DNA from 3 places in the Devosia salina genome. Region 1 is predicted to be linked to each of the others. Evidence: predicted binding sites of a transcription regulator. Region 1 holds the regulator's gene; each other region holds the start of a gene.

What was found. The regulator PhoB, encoded in region 1, activates phosphate uptake and scavenging genes when phosphate is short. The targets are predictions, from matches to a motif close to TGTCATNNANCTGTCAT.
Region 2: the regulator PhoB is predicted to act here: its motif matches at 1,890-1,906, upstream of phnC (phosphonate ABC transporter ATP-binding protein).
Region 3: the regulator PhoB is predicted to act here: its motif matches at 1,854-1,870, upstream of K1X15_RS12125 (esterase-like activity of phytase family protein).

The regions. Positions count from the first base shown of each region.
Region 1 is NZ_CP080590.1:2,802,593-2,806,992, reverse strand. Features, by position in the region: gene K1X15_RS13720 (LacI family DNA-binding transcriptional regulator) at 1-765, opposite strand, end outside; partial or broken gene K1X15_RS13715 (AraC family transcriptional regulator) at 1,087-1,725, shown strand; gene phoB (phosphate regulon transcriptional regulator PhoB) at 1,768-2,469, opposite strand; gene phoU (phosphate signaling complex protein PhoU) at 2,666-3,376, opposite strand; gene pstB (phosphate ABC transporter ATP-binding protein PstB) at 3,402-4,184, opposite strand; gene pstA (phosphate ABC transporter permease PstA) at 4,250-4,400, opposite strand, start outside.
Region 2 is NZ_CP080590.1:3,431,441-3,435,840, reverse strand. Features, by position in the region: gene phnD (phosphonate ABC transporter substrate-binding protein) at 27-935, opposite strand; gene phnC (phosphonate ABC transporter ATP-binding protein) at 995-1,822, opposite strand; gene K1X15_RS16855 (DapH/DapD/GlmU-related protein) at 2,019-2,633, opposite strand; gene phnN (phosphonate metabolism protein/1,5-bisphosphokinase (PRPP-forming) PhnN) at 2,644-3,195, opposite strand; gene K1X15_RS16845 (alpha-D-ribose 1-methylphosphonate 5-triphosphate diphosphatase) at 3,192-4,337, opposite strand.
Region 3 is NZ_CP080590.1:2,489,949-2,494,348, forward strand. Features, by position in the region: gene K1X15_RS12125 (esterase-like activity of phytase family protein) at 1-1,797, opposite strand, end outside; gene K1X15_RS12130 (ATP-dependent helicase) at 2,005-4,344, shown strand.

The sequences.
Region 1 (4,400 bases):
GCCGCGGGCAATCTGGTCGTTGCCGGCAAAGATGGCGTCGGGCTTCCGGGGCAGGGCAAGGAGCCTGGCGCCGGCCTCGCGTCCCCAGGCTTCCGACCAGGGGCCGTGCAGGACAAGGTCCGGGTCGAGCGTTGGGACAGCGGCCTCATAGCCGCGGCGGCGCAGGCGCACGGCCTCGAAATCCTCGGGGCCCGACACATGAGCGATGCGATTTCGACCCAGGGACACCAGATGTTCGGTGGCGAGACGGGCGCCCCCCTCATCGTCCGGCAGCAGGCAGGGCGCGCCGGGCTCATCACCCTGGGAAAAGACATAGAGGGTCGGCAGGCCCCCCAGCGACAATCCGGGTGCCGGACGGCGGTCGGCCCGGCGGCCGGTGAAGACCAGCCCGTCGACGCGCTTGCCCAGCAATTGGTCGATGTGGCGCTTCTCGCGTTCCGGATCGTCGGTGGCGTTGCACATGAACAGGGCGATGCCGGCTTCGTGCAGAACGGTTTCGAGCCCCTCCATGATCGGCATGGTGAAGCGACCGAAACTGTCATTGGAGATGAGGCCGACGGTGAAACTCTGGCCGCGATGCAGGGCCTGGGCCAGATCGTTGGGGCGAAAACCCAGTTCGCGGGCGGCAGAGAGGACCTTTTCGCGCGTTTCCTGGCGCAGGGTGCCGGCCTTGTTCAACGCCTTGGAGGCCGTGCCGAGGCTGACACCGGCGTGGCGGGCCACGTCGCGCAGGGTGGGGCGGGTGTTGGTGTCATCCTGGGTCATCTTCGCATCCGGAAATGCTTTTCCTGGGGTGTTGCCACAGTATGCCGAAACGGTCGCGGTCGGTTCGGAAAAGCTTTTCCGAAGTACATCATCACGAAGTGCCTTTCAGCGCAAGTGGGTTTTGTGGCGCCCGGTTCGGGCGCGTGCTGGTCGGGCTGCGACCGGGAAAGGCCCGGGACATCAAGGGCAGGGCATACACAGGTCCATGCCCCAAGGCTTGAACTCGAATGCTGCTTTTCGTTTCCGGATCAAAACCGCAAGATCGGTCGAGCGCGCCGGTCCAGGTGGGGTCTAGATGGGGTCGCCACGGAACGAGAGACGATGACGACTGCTCTTGAAGACTATCAAGCCCGGATGCGACGGGTGCTGGACCATATCGACCGGCATCTCGAGGAAGCGCCCGACCTCGAAACCCTGAGCAGGGTTGCGGCTTTCTCGAAGTTTCATTTCCATCGCCAGTTCACGGCGATCTTCGGGGTGCCGCTGCATCGATATGTGCAACTGGCGCGCATGAAGCGCGCTGCGCAGGAGCTGATGATCAAGGACGCACAGAGTGTCACCGACATCGCGATGGATGCCGGTTACGAAGCGCCCGACGCCTTTGCCCGCGCCTTTCGGCAAAGGCTGGGGCAAACACCGTCCGCGTTCCGCAAGTCTCCCGACTGGGAGGCGTGGCTGTCGGCCTTCGGGCCGCTGGACACTGCAAGGAGCAAAATCATGCAAATCATCTTTGACCACACGGACGTCATGATCCGCGAGGTGCCGCCCACGCCGGTGGCGATCATGGAGCATCGCGGAAACCGCAGCGGGCTGGGAGACACCTTCGACCGTTTCCGCGCCTGGCGCCTGGCTGCGGGCCTGTCGCCGGAAACCAGCCCGACATTCATGGTGTTTCGTTCGGAGCGGGAGCCCGCCGAGCCGGACGCCTACAGCATGGATATCTGTATCGGAACAGACCGGCAGACTCTTCTGCCCTCGCGCGCATAGGTTTGGTTGACCAGTTCAGGCGTTGGCCGCAAACCGCTCGTCGAAGGCGTAGCCGGCGCCGCGAACGGTGCGGATGGGATCGGTTTCCTTGCCGCGGTTGATGGCGCGGCGGAGGCGGCCGATATGGACGTCCACGGTGCGCTCGTCGACATAGACATCATTGCCCCAGACGCCATCGAGCAGTTGCTCGCGCGAATAGACCCGGCCTGGGTGGCGCATGAGATATTCGAGCAGGCGGTATTCGGTGGGGCCCAGATGCACGTCGCGATTGGCCCGACGCACGCGATGGGTGGTGCGGTCGAGTTCAAGGTCGCCAACCTTTAGGGCGGCGGTGACCAGATTGGGATTGGCGCGGCGCAGCAGGGCATGGATGCGGGCGACCAGTTCGGGCACCGAGAAGGGCTTCACGACATAGTCGTCAGCTCCAGTCGAAAGGCCGCGCACGCGCTCCTCTTCCTCGCCGCGGGCGGTGAGCATGATGATCGGCACGCGGGCGGTTTCCTCGCGGGCGCGGAGGCGCCGACAGAGCTCGATGCCCGAGATTTCGGGCAGCATCCAGTCGAGCAGGATCAGGTCAGGCAGCTTTTCGGCAATGGCGTGCTGGGCCTCGTCGCCGCTTTCGGCAGTGACCACGCGGAAGCCTTCGGCCTCCAGATTGTAGCGCAGCAGGATGGCGATATCGCCTTCGTCTTCAACCACAAGAATGGTGGCGGGCATGGATGTGCTCCGTCGGTCGGCGTCCAGTTGGAGCCGATGGGTTTTCTGTGTTCCCATTCCTCCTGAGGGGAGGGATTAGGGGTGGGTGTTCAAGCGCGCTCTCAGTTTGGATGCACCGGTAAGTGGATTGGCCGGAACCCCCACCCTCGGTCCCTCCCCTCAAGGGGGAGGGAGGCGATGAACATTCCCTCTATGATTAAGCCTTGATCTGCTGGCGCTGCAGCTCCTGGACATCGCCGGTGAGCTGCTTGCCCGTTGCCAGGTAATAGGCGCGCTCGGCGATGTTGGTGGCGTGATCGCCGACCCGCTCCAGGCTCTTGGCGCAGAACAGCAGGTGGGTGCAGGCGGTGATGTTGCGCGGATCCTCGAGCATGTAGGTCAACAGCTCGCGGAACAGCGAGGTGTACATGGCATCCACCTCGTCGTCGCGGTTGCACACTTCCACCGAGGCGGCCGCCTCGCGATTGCCATAGGCGTCCAGCGCGTCCTTGACCTGGCGCAGAACCAGCGCGGTCATGTTCTTGACGCCATTGTAGAAAGTCGGCTGCAGATTGAGGCCCTCGAGCTTGAGCGAACGGCGGGCCAGTTGCTTGGCCATGTCGCCGATGCGCTCGAGATCACTCGCCACATGGATGGAGGTGATGATCGCGCGCAAATCGCTGGCCATGGGCTGGCGGCGGGCGATCATGGAGACTGCCATCTCGTCGATATGACGCTGCATATCGTCGATACGCTGGTCGGCGATGATCGTCAGGTCCGCCAGTTCACGGTCCAGCTTGAGCAGGGCGCGGGTGCCGTTCTCGACGGCCTGCTCGACCTGGCCGCCCATCTCGGCAATGGCCTGGGCCAGCGCGAGCAGCTCTTCATTATAGGCGGTGACGATGTGGTCGGTGCCGGTATTGGGCATGGTCTTTGTCCTCGTCCCTCTCGCCTTAGCCGATGCGGCCCATGATGTAGTCCTGGGTCTGCTTGTTCACCGGATTGGTGAAAATGTCCTCGGTATCGCCCTGCTCGATGAGATTGCCCAGGTGGAAGAAGGCGGTCTTCTGGCTGACGCGGGCGGCCTGCTGCATCGAGTGGGTGACGATGACGATGGTGTAGTTCTCGCGCAACTCGTCGATCAGCTCTTCGATGATGGCGGTGGCAATCGGGTCGAGGGCCGAGCAGGGCTCGTCCATCAGGATGACCTCGGGCCCGACGGCGATGGCGCGTGCGATGCACAGGCGCTGCTGCTGGCCGCCGGAGAGGCCGGTGCCGGGTTCGGAGAGGCGGTCCTTGACCTCCTCGAACAGCCCCGCCTTGCGCAGCGAGGAAATCACGATCTCGTCGAGCTCCGCCTTGTTGCGGGCCAGGCCATGGATGCGGGGACCATAGCCGACGTTGTCGTAGATGGATTTGGGGAAGGGGTTGGGCTTCTGGAACACCATGCCGACACGGGCGCGCAGTTCGACCACGTCGAGGTCGGGGGCATAGATGTCCTGGCCGTCGAGCTCGATGCGGCCACCGACCCTAGCACCTTCGATGGTGTCGTTCATGCGGTTGATGCAGCGCAGGAAGGTTGACTTGCCGCAGCCCGAGGGGCCGATAAAGGCGGTGACGGCGCGGTCGGGAATGTCGATGGAGATGCCATGCAGCGCCTGCTTGGTCCCGTAGTGCACGGTGACGTCGCGGGCCGTCAGGCGGATGGGATGGTCCATCATTTCGGCGGGGTTCATGGTCTGGTCCAGGGTCTTGGAGGTCACTTTTACCTTGCCGGCAAGAACGTCCATTTCAAGTCTCCTCAAGCGCGCTTTTCAAGGCGCGAACGCAGGAATATGGCGATGGCGTTGAGCACGATCATAAGGGCCAGCAACACCATGATGGCAGCCGATGTGCGCGCTTCAAAGAAGTTTCGGTTTTCGTTGCCCTGCCAGAGATAGATCTGGACGGGC
Region 2 (4,400 bases), 630 kb from region 1:
AATGGGGGCCGGCCGACAGGAATTGATCAACCGCCGATGGTGGCTTTGCGGGCGTCGATGATCGGCTGGTAGAAGCTGGCATCGACTTCAACATAGCCGTTGTAGTCGCCGGACTGCGCCGAGCGGAAACAGTCGTAATTGGTTTCGGGCAGCGCGAGCAGGAAGTCCTTGATCTTGGTCTTGGCGTCCGCGTCCATGGTCGAGCGCAGCACGATCGGGCCATTGGGGATCAGCGGCGACTGCCAGATCTGGACGACGTCTTCCATGTCCAGCATGCCCTTGTCGACCATCGAGCGGATATTGCCCGAGGTGTAGCCTTCGGAGAATTCACCAACACCCGATGCCCAGGTCACGCCGGCATCGAACTGGCCATCGAGGACGGCCAGGACGTTGTTTTCGTGGCCGCCACCGAAGCCGGTCTCGCCAAAATACTGGTCCACCGGCATGCCGATGGCGTCGGGCAGGGTGACCAGCGGGATCAGATAGCCCGAGGTGGAGTCCGGATCCGCGAAGCCCAGGCTCTTGCCCTTCATGTCCTCGAGCGAGGTGATGCCCGAATCCGAGCGGGTCAGCATGACCGAATAGTAGCCGGTCGCCCCATCGGTCTGTTCGGTGGTCAGGATCGGCTCAACCGCGTTGGGATCCTGCAGGTAGATTGCGGCAAAGCCCGAAGCGCCCAGTTCCGCATAGTCAAGGGTACCGCCAAGCAGGCCCTGGATCACGCCGTTATAGTCGGCGGCCGGGAACAGCTGCACATCATCATAGCCCAGTTCGGACTTCATCAGATCGACCAGGCACTGATTGTCGCGCAGGCGGTCGGCTTCGTTTTCGCCGCCAAGCAGGCCAATGCGCAGGACATTGGCGTCCTGAGCGAGTGCCGGGGCGGCAAGGGACAGAGCAATGGAGGCGAGGAGCAGTTTACGGATCGCGGACACGGGAAATCTCCTTTGGTGACGCGGGATGGGCCAGTCGACCGCTTGGGGCGGCCGAACGACTAGGGCGCCTGCTGCGCGTTGGTTGGTGTGCGCGGCAGGAATTTTACGGGCGCCAGGGAGGTCGAGGTCATGGCCTCGGAAAAGGCCTCCCTGAGACCGTCGGCGCCGTAGATGGAGCGGGCGACATCGGTGGTCAGCTCGTCGGGCGTGCCGTCGAACACCACCTTGCCCGCCGCCATACCGATGATGCGCTCGCAATAGGCGCGGGCCGTGTCGAGCGTGTGCAGATTGGTGATGACGGTAATGCCTTCGGCATTGATGTCGCGCAGGCTGTCCATGACGATCTGGGCATTGCGCGGATCAAGACTGGCGATGGGCTCGTCGGCCAGGATCATTTTCGGCTTCTGCATCAGGGCGCGGGCGATGGCGACGCGCTGCTGCTGGCCACCGGACAGGGTCTGGGCCCATTGCGTGGCGGTCTGGGCAATGTCGAGACGCTCCAGAGCCTTGAGAGCTTCGAACTGCTCGTCCGCTGTGAAGACCTGCATCAGGTTCAGCACCGGATTGCGGCCATTAAGCCGCCCCAGCATCACATTGGTGATGACATCGAGGCGGGGCACCAGGTTGAACTGCTGGAAGATCATGGCGCAGTCGCGCTGCCAGTCGCGCAGGGCCTGGCCGCGCAGTTCCGACACTTTCACGCCATCATGGTCGATATGGCCGGTCGAGACGTCGTTGAGGCGGTTGATCATGCGCAGCAGGGTCGATTTGCCGGCGCCCGAACGGCCGATCACGCCCACCATCTGCCCTTGGGGGATTTCGAGCGTCACGTCATTCACGGCGACCTTGTCGCCAAAGCGTCTGGTGACGTGCGAAATCTTCAGCATGCCGGAGCCCCCGTCATCGAACTGGCTATGACCTAGGGCGAGGACGTAACGACAGCGTAACAACTCGGAGACAGTTCAATGACGCAGGTAACTTGCTGAAACGCCAGAATTTCTGGCAGAACAACCAGTGAAAAAGCCGCCGCAGGAGGTTGCGACGGCGGTTCAACTTTCCCAATTTTGGTCAGGTCGGTGACGGTTACCCCTGATACTTGTCCAGGAATGCCTCGATCGGCAGGGCGCGGAAGTCAGGCAGGGCTGTGTGCAACTGCGCATGGCTCCAGTCCCACCATTTGAGCGCGTCGAGGCGACCCGCGACAGGATCGGAGAAGCGTTGGCGGATGGTGCGGGCGGGCACGCCCACTGCGATGGCAAAATCGGCAACGTCTTTGGTGACCACAGCATTGGAGCCGATGATGGCGCCATTGCCGATCGTCACCCCGGGCATGATCACGGCGCCGTGGCCGATCCAGGTATCGTGGCCGATATGAATGTCATTGCCGGCGCGCCAGTCGAAGAAGGCCTGGTCGTCGTCCTCGCCCTCGAAATACTGGGCCGAGCGATAGGTGAAGTGGTGCAGCGACGCGCGCTCCATGGGATGCATGGAGGCGTAGATGCGCACATTGGCGGCAATGTTGGAGAACTTGCCAATGGTCGCATAGGCGATCTGGGTGCCGCCCACGCAATAGGAATAGTCGCCCATGCTCGAATAGGCGACATGGCAGTGCGCGCCCACTTCGGTGTAGCGGCCCAGGGTGGACTGGGTGACTTTCGCCGTTTCGTGGATGAAGGGCGTTTCGCTGAGCTTTTTCATGGCATTCTCCTCAAGCGGGCTGACGAAGCAGGTCACGCAGTAGCGCCACGAACTGGGCTCCGGCACGGTCGAGCTGACCGGAATTGTCGATCTGGACGGTGCCAGGGGGCAGGCGGAAGCGCGCGCCGCGCTCCATGCGCCGCACAATATCGTCCCCGGTTTCGCGCCCGCGTCCGGAGAGGCGACGGGCGATGACGTCGGGTTCGGCCGTGACCTCCACAACCAGAGCATTGGGATAGCGTGCGAGCAGTCTGGGCAGCACGGCCCGCGATAGATTGGCGATGACGACCCGGCCGGCCGCGAGATCGTCCTCCAGCGCAATGGGCAGGCCATAGCTGAGGCCATGCGCCTCCCAGCTCAGGGCAAACGCACCGCGCTGTTTGGCAGCAGCAAATGCTTCGGGTGTCATGCTGTCGTGATCTTCGCTACCGCCATCAGCGGCGCGGGTGACCACGCGGCGCACCACCCTGACCGCCTCGGCCAGATGGTCGCGGGCGAAATTGATCAGGCTGTCCTTGCCGGCGCCACTGGCCCCGACCACTGCGACGAAGGCGCCGGTCATAGCACCCGCCTTCCCTGGCGCCAGACTGTGCGCACGATGGGAATGCCATCCTCGATGCGCAGCTGCACGAGGTCGGCGCGCTTGCCCAGCGCGATCTCGCCGCGATCATCCAGTCCCGCCGCTTCGGCCGGACGGCGGGTGACCAGGCCGATGGCCTGCGGCACATCGATCGCTGCTTCGTCGACCAGGCAAAAGGCGGCCTGCAGCATGGAGAAGGGGATGTAGTCGGAGGACAGGATGTCGAGCAGGCCCGCCGCGGCGAGGTCGCGCGCCGAGACATTGCCCGAATGCGAGCCGCCGCGGACGACATTGGGGCCGCCCATGAGAATGGCAAGGCCCGCATCCTGCGAGGCCTTTGCCGCCTCCATGGTGGTGGGAAATTCGGCAATGCTGATGCCCAGATCCAGCGCGGCGTCGACATGGGCAGCGGTTGCGTCGTCGTGGCTGGCGAGGACTATGGACCGCGCATGGCTGAGTTCGGCCAGCGCCTTGCGGTGGCGATCCGCATAGGTGATCGATTCGAGCGTACGGCGGGCGATGAATTCGGCCAGCTGGGTGTCGCTCATCTTGAGCTTGCCCTGGTAATAGGCGCGATAGGCGTCGGGATTGGCGAATTGGCGCTGGCCCGGGGCGTGGTCCATCAGCGAGGCCAGCCGGACCAATTCATGGTCCATGATGGCCTCGAACGCCTCGAGGCAATCGGGGGCCGAGACCTCGCAGCGCAGGTGAATGAAATGATCGGCGCGCAGGCGCCGCGCCTCGACCCCGGCCGTTATCGCCGCGGCCAGGATGCGCAGTTCGGCGGCGCCCATATCGGCATGTTCGTCAGTGCCGACGCGAATGGCGTCGAAAACCGTGGTGATGCCGGAGGCGGCAATCTGCGCATCATGTGCCTGCACGGCTGCAATTGGGTGCCAGCGCACTTTCGGCCGCGGCGCATAGTGGGTTTCGAGATGGTCGGTATGGAGTTCGACGAGCCCCGGAATGAGGTAGTCGCCCTCGAGATCCAGGCCACGTGTGCTGGAAGAACCGATGTCGGTGATGACGCCGCCGGCCATTTCCACGGCGCCCTCCATGACCCTGTCGGCCAGGACGATGCGGGCATTGGTGAGCACGGTCTGGTCAAGGCCGATGGCGGTCATGTTGCGTCTCCTCGGGCGTCTCCTTGGCCCATCCCCTACTCACGCTCTGTGACAGGCAAACGA
Region 3 (4,400 bases), 310 kb from region 1:
ACTGGCGATATTGTAGGAGACGAGCTTCACGGTGCCCTTGGCGTCGTTCTTCCATTCGCGCTGGATGGCGATCCAGAGCGTGGCGTCGTCGCCCTCGCCCACCATGGTCACGCCTTCGGCACCAAAGCGGATTTCCTCGGCCAGCAGTTCGGCCGGGAAGGCCACTTCCTTGACGATCTCGCCATCGGCATCGACATGGTAGAGCGCATGCGGGATCAGCCGGTCGGTACGGCCTTCGGACGCCAGCCAGAACCCACCTTTTCCGTCAAGCGTGATGCCTTCCAGATCCAGCTTCTGCGCCGGATGGCCATTGCGCGTCACCACGGTCTTGGCGGTGATGCGGGCGGGATGGCCTGTGGCGTCGATGGTGTAGATCGAGGGCTGCGCGCCCAGGAAACTGTCGGACACGCCATAGAGCATGCCCGGCTTTTCCGCATCGGCGACCAGGCCCGAAAGCGCCACCCAGCCCAGCGGCCGGCCATCGGCGTCAAGATCGGACATGATATGCGGATAGGTGGGAGCGTCGGCTTCGGCCAGTTCGAAGATCGAGACATGGCTGCGGGCAAGGCCATCGGCACCGAGATCGGTCTCGTTGGCGGTGACAAGGAGGTTGCGGGCCGGGATGGCCACGGCACCTTCAGGACCGATGCCGGAGGGCAGCGCCTGGACGAATTCGGGCTCGGCGCCGGTATCCTTGTAGATCGCGACGAGCGAGGCACGCTCCATGCCGATCATCAGATAGGTGTCATCGCCGAAGTGAGCGACGTCCACGCCTTCCGGCTCGACACCCTTGGCGTCGGATCGCTTGTCCGGATAATGGCCGAATTGGGCGGCCAGATGGTCAAGCGAAGCGCCGCTGTCAAAAAGCATCTCGCCGGCCTTGTTGAAGATCGAGAAGCTGCGCGAGCCGCCATTGTAGTCGCCCTCATTGGCAACGACGAAGCGCTGGTCATCGATCCACTTGACCGCGTCCGGCTCACGCAGACGGTCGGCCTGCTTGCCCGTGAAATCGAGCGAACCATTGTCCTCGGTGTCGATGCTTTCGAGGGTCACCGAACCGGCGGAGAAATGCGCGGTGACGGTGCCAGAATTGCCATCGACGATGACGAAGTGGTTGTTTTCCTGGAGGGAAACCACAACCTCGTTGAGGCTGTTGATCGACACATATTCGGGCTCGGGATCATCGCCGGCAATCTCGGCAAGGCCCGTGAGGTCGACGATTTTGAGGGTGGAGCAATCCACCGCGCCATCGACGACATTGACCAGCGCCAGCGCACCGGCCGGCATCTGCGGGAGTTCGCCATCGTTGAAGTCTTCGTCGCGCTCATTCTCGATGGCGACGGCAATCAGCGAGCCATCGGCATTGCGAGCCACGGAATCGGGCTGGCCGCCAAGGTCGCAGGTGGCTTCAACTGTCTGGGTCGCCAGATCGATGGTGGCAAGATTGCCCGAGGGCTCGGTATAGCTTTCCGAAGTGTTGACGCCGGCATAGACCTTGCCGCCATCCACCACCACGGTGGTCGGCTCGCCATCAAGCGCCAGGAAGCCCGCGGCCTTGGGTGCCTTGGGGTCGGCGATATCGACGAACCCGATGCCGCCAGCGGGGCTATCGGAATAGATGAGGGTCATGCCGTCTTCCGAGACGGTGATGATTTCGGACGAGGTTTCCTCCGCGTCGGGCGTGTTGAGCGCGACCGGGAAGCTGGCAATGCGATTGAAATATTGGGCGGCCTCTGCGCCGGCCGTAGAAAGGAGCAGTGCTGCGCTCAGGGCAGCGAGACGCTTTTGAGCAATCATGATGGGTCCCCCAGAAATGATGCGGGCCCCGCTTAGGCGTGGTGGAAAACAGACCGATGACGCTTGCATGACGATGCCGTGACAGGCCGGACTTCTATACAGGCGCGGCCGCCATCCCTATATTGGCGGGCAAGAACAAAATGAGATTCGTCAAGGCTTGGCTGCGCACCTGTCCCGGAACGCGCGGACCTTGGAACAAGAGCGCGCATGCCCGACACTGCCCCCCTGCCCCGCCCCCAAGGCGGCCCGATCACCAGCCAGCTCCGGCAGAATGCGGGGCCGGACTATCTGTCCGGGCTGAACCCGGAGCAGCGCGAGGCTGTGCTTTCAACCGAGGGCCCGCTGCTGGTGCTCGCGGGGGCCGGCACCGGCAAGACGCGCGTGCTGACGACCCGCATCGCGCACATCCTGCGGGAGAAGAAGGCCTGGCCCTCGGAAATCCTGTCGGTGACCTTCACCAACAAGGCGGCCCGGGAGATGAAGGACCGCATCGCCTATCTCGTCGGTAACGCGCTTGAGGGCATGCCTTGGCTCGGCACCTTTCACTCGATTTCGGCGCGCATCCTGCGCCGCCACGCCGAATTGGTCGATCTCAAACCCCAGTTCACCATTCTCGATACAGACGACCAGATCCGTCTCATCAAACAATTGCTGGAAGCGGAAAACATCGACGAGAAGCGTTGGCCGGCCCGTCAGTTCGCCGGCATGCTGGATGCCTGGAAGAACCGCGGCCTGCTGCCCAAGGACGTGCCCGCCGCCGACAGCGGCTATTTCGCCAATGGCAAGGGTGGCAAGCTCTACTACGACTATCAGGCGCGGCTGAAGACGCTGAACGCCGCCGATTTCGGCGATCTTTTGCTCGAATGCATTCGCCTGTTCCGCGAGAACCCCGAAGTCCTGGCCGAATATCATCGCCGCTTCAAATACATCCTTGTCGACGAATATCAGGACAGCAACACGGCCCAATATCTCTGGCTGCGCCTGCTGGCGCAGGGCAAGCCTGCCAGCGAAGCCAATATCTGCGTGGTGGGCGATGACGACCAGTCGATCTATGGCTGGCGCGGCGCCGAGGTGGACAATATCCTGCGCTTCGAGACCGATTTTCCCGGCGCCAAGGTCATCAAGCTCGAGCGCAACTACCGCTCCACCGCCAATATCCTCAAGGCCGCCTCGACGCTAATCGCCTATAATGAAGGACGCTTAGGCAAGACGCTCTTCACCGACATTGCCGAGGGCGGCGAGCCGATCTCGTTCACGCAGGTCTATGACAGCGAGGAAGAAGCCCGCACCATCGGGGAGGAAATCGAGCAATATCAGCGCCAGGGTGAAGCGCTCAATTCCATGGCCATCCTGGTGCGCGCCTCCTTCCAGATGCGCGAATTCGAAGAGCGCTTCATCACGCTTGGTCTCAACTATCGCGTCGTCGGCGGCCCGCGCTTCTATGAGCGCAAGGAAATCCGCGATGCGCTGGCCTATCTACGGCTGGTGGCGCAGCCGGCCGACGACCTCGCCTTCGAGCGCATCGTCAATGTGCCCAAGCGCGGGCTGGGCGACACCACCGTCAAGATGCTGATGGAGACCGCGCGGCACATGCAGGTGCCGCTGCTGCAGGCCGTGCGCATGATGGTGGAAACCGAGGATCTGAAGCCCAAGCAGCGCACCACGCTGCGCGCTCTTGTCGGCCAATTCGATGACTGGGCCTATCGCGCCGAAACCCTGCCGCCCTACCAGCTCGTCGAGCAGATCCTCGAGGAAAGCGGCTATATGGACATGCTGAGCGCCGACAAGTCAGTCGAAAGCCAGGGCCGCAAGGAAAACCTCAAGGAACTCAGCCGCTCCATGGAAGAGTTCGAGTCGCTCGGCGGTTTCCTCGAACATATTTCGCTGGTCATGGACCGCGACAGTGCCGATTCCAGCGATGCCGTCACCATCATGACGCTGCATTCGGCCAAGGGGCTGGAATTCGACACCGTCTTCCTGCCCGGCTGGGAAGACGGCACCTTCCCCAGCCAGCGCTCCATGGATGAAAGTGGCCGCGCGGGTCTCGAGGAAGAGCGGCGCCTCGGTTATGTCGGCATTACCCGCGGCCGCAAGCGCGTCCGCATCTCCGCCGCCCAGAACCGGCGCATCCACGGCCTCTGGCAATCGGCCATTCCCAGCCGCTTCATCGACGAACTGCCGCCTGACGCGGTGGAGGTCACCGACCGCGGCTCGGCCTATGGCGGCTATGGCTATGGCGGCGGTGCCGCGAGCCGCTTCAACAAGGCCGACCCCTTTGAAAGCGTCTATGAAACCCCCGGCTGGCAGCGCGCCCGCGCCAACCAGGCCAGCCGAAAAGGCGATGGTCCACTGACCATCGAGGGCGACCTCGTCGCCCGCTCCGTCGACCTCGGCGGCCAATCGAGCGGCTACGCCTTGGGGGAACGCGTGTTCCACCTCAAATTCGGCTATGGCGAAGTCATCCAGATCGAAGGCAACAAGCTGACCATCGACTTCGAAAAGGCCGGGACCAAGAAGGTGCTGGAGAGCTTTATCAAGAAGGGGTAGCGAGGCCAAAGACCGAGACGCCACTGTTCATCACCTCCCTCCCCCTTGTGGGGAGG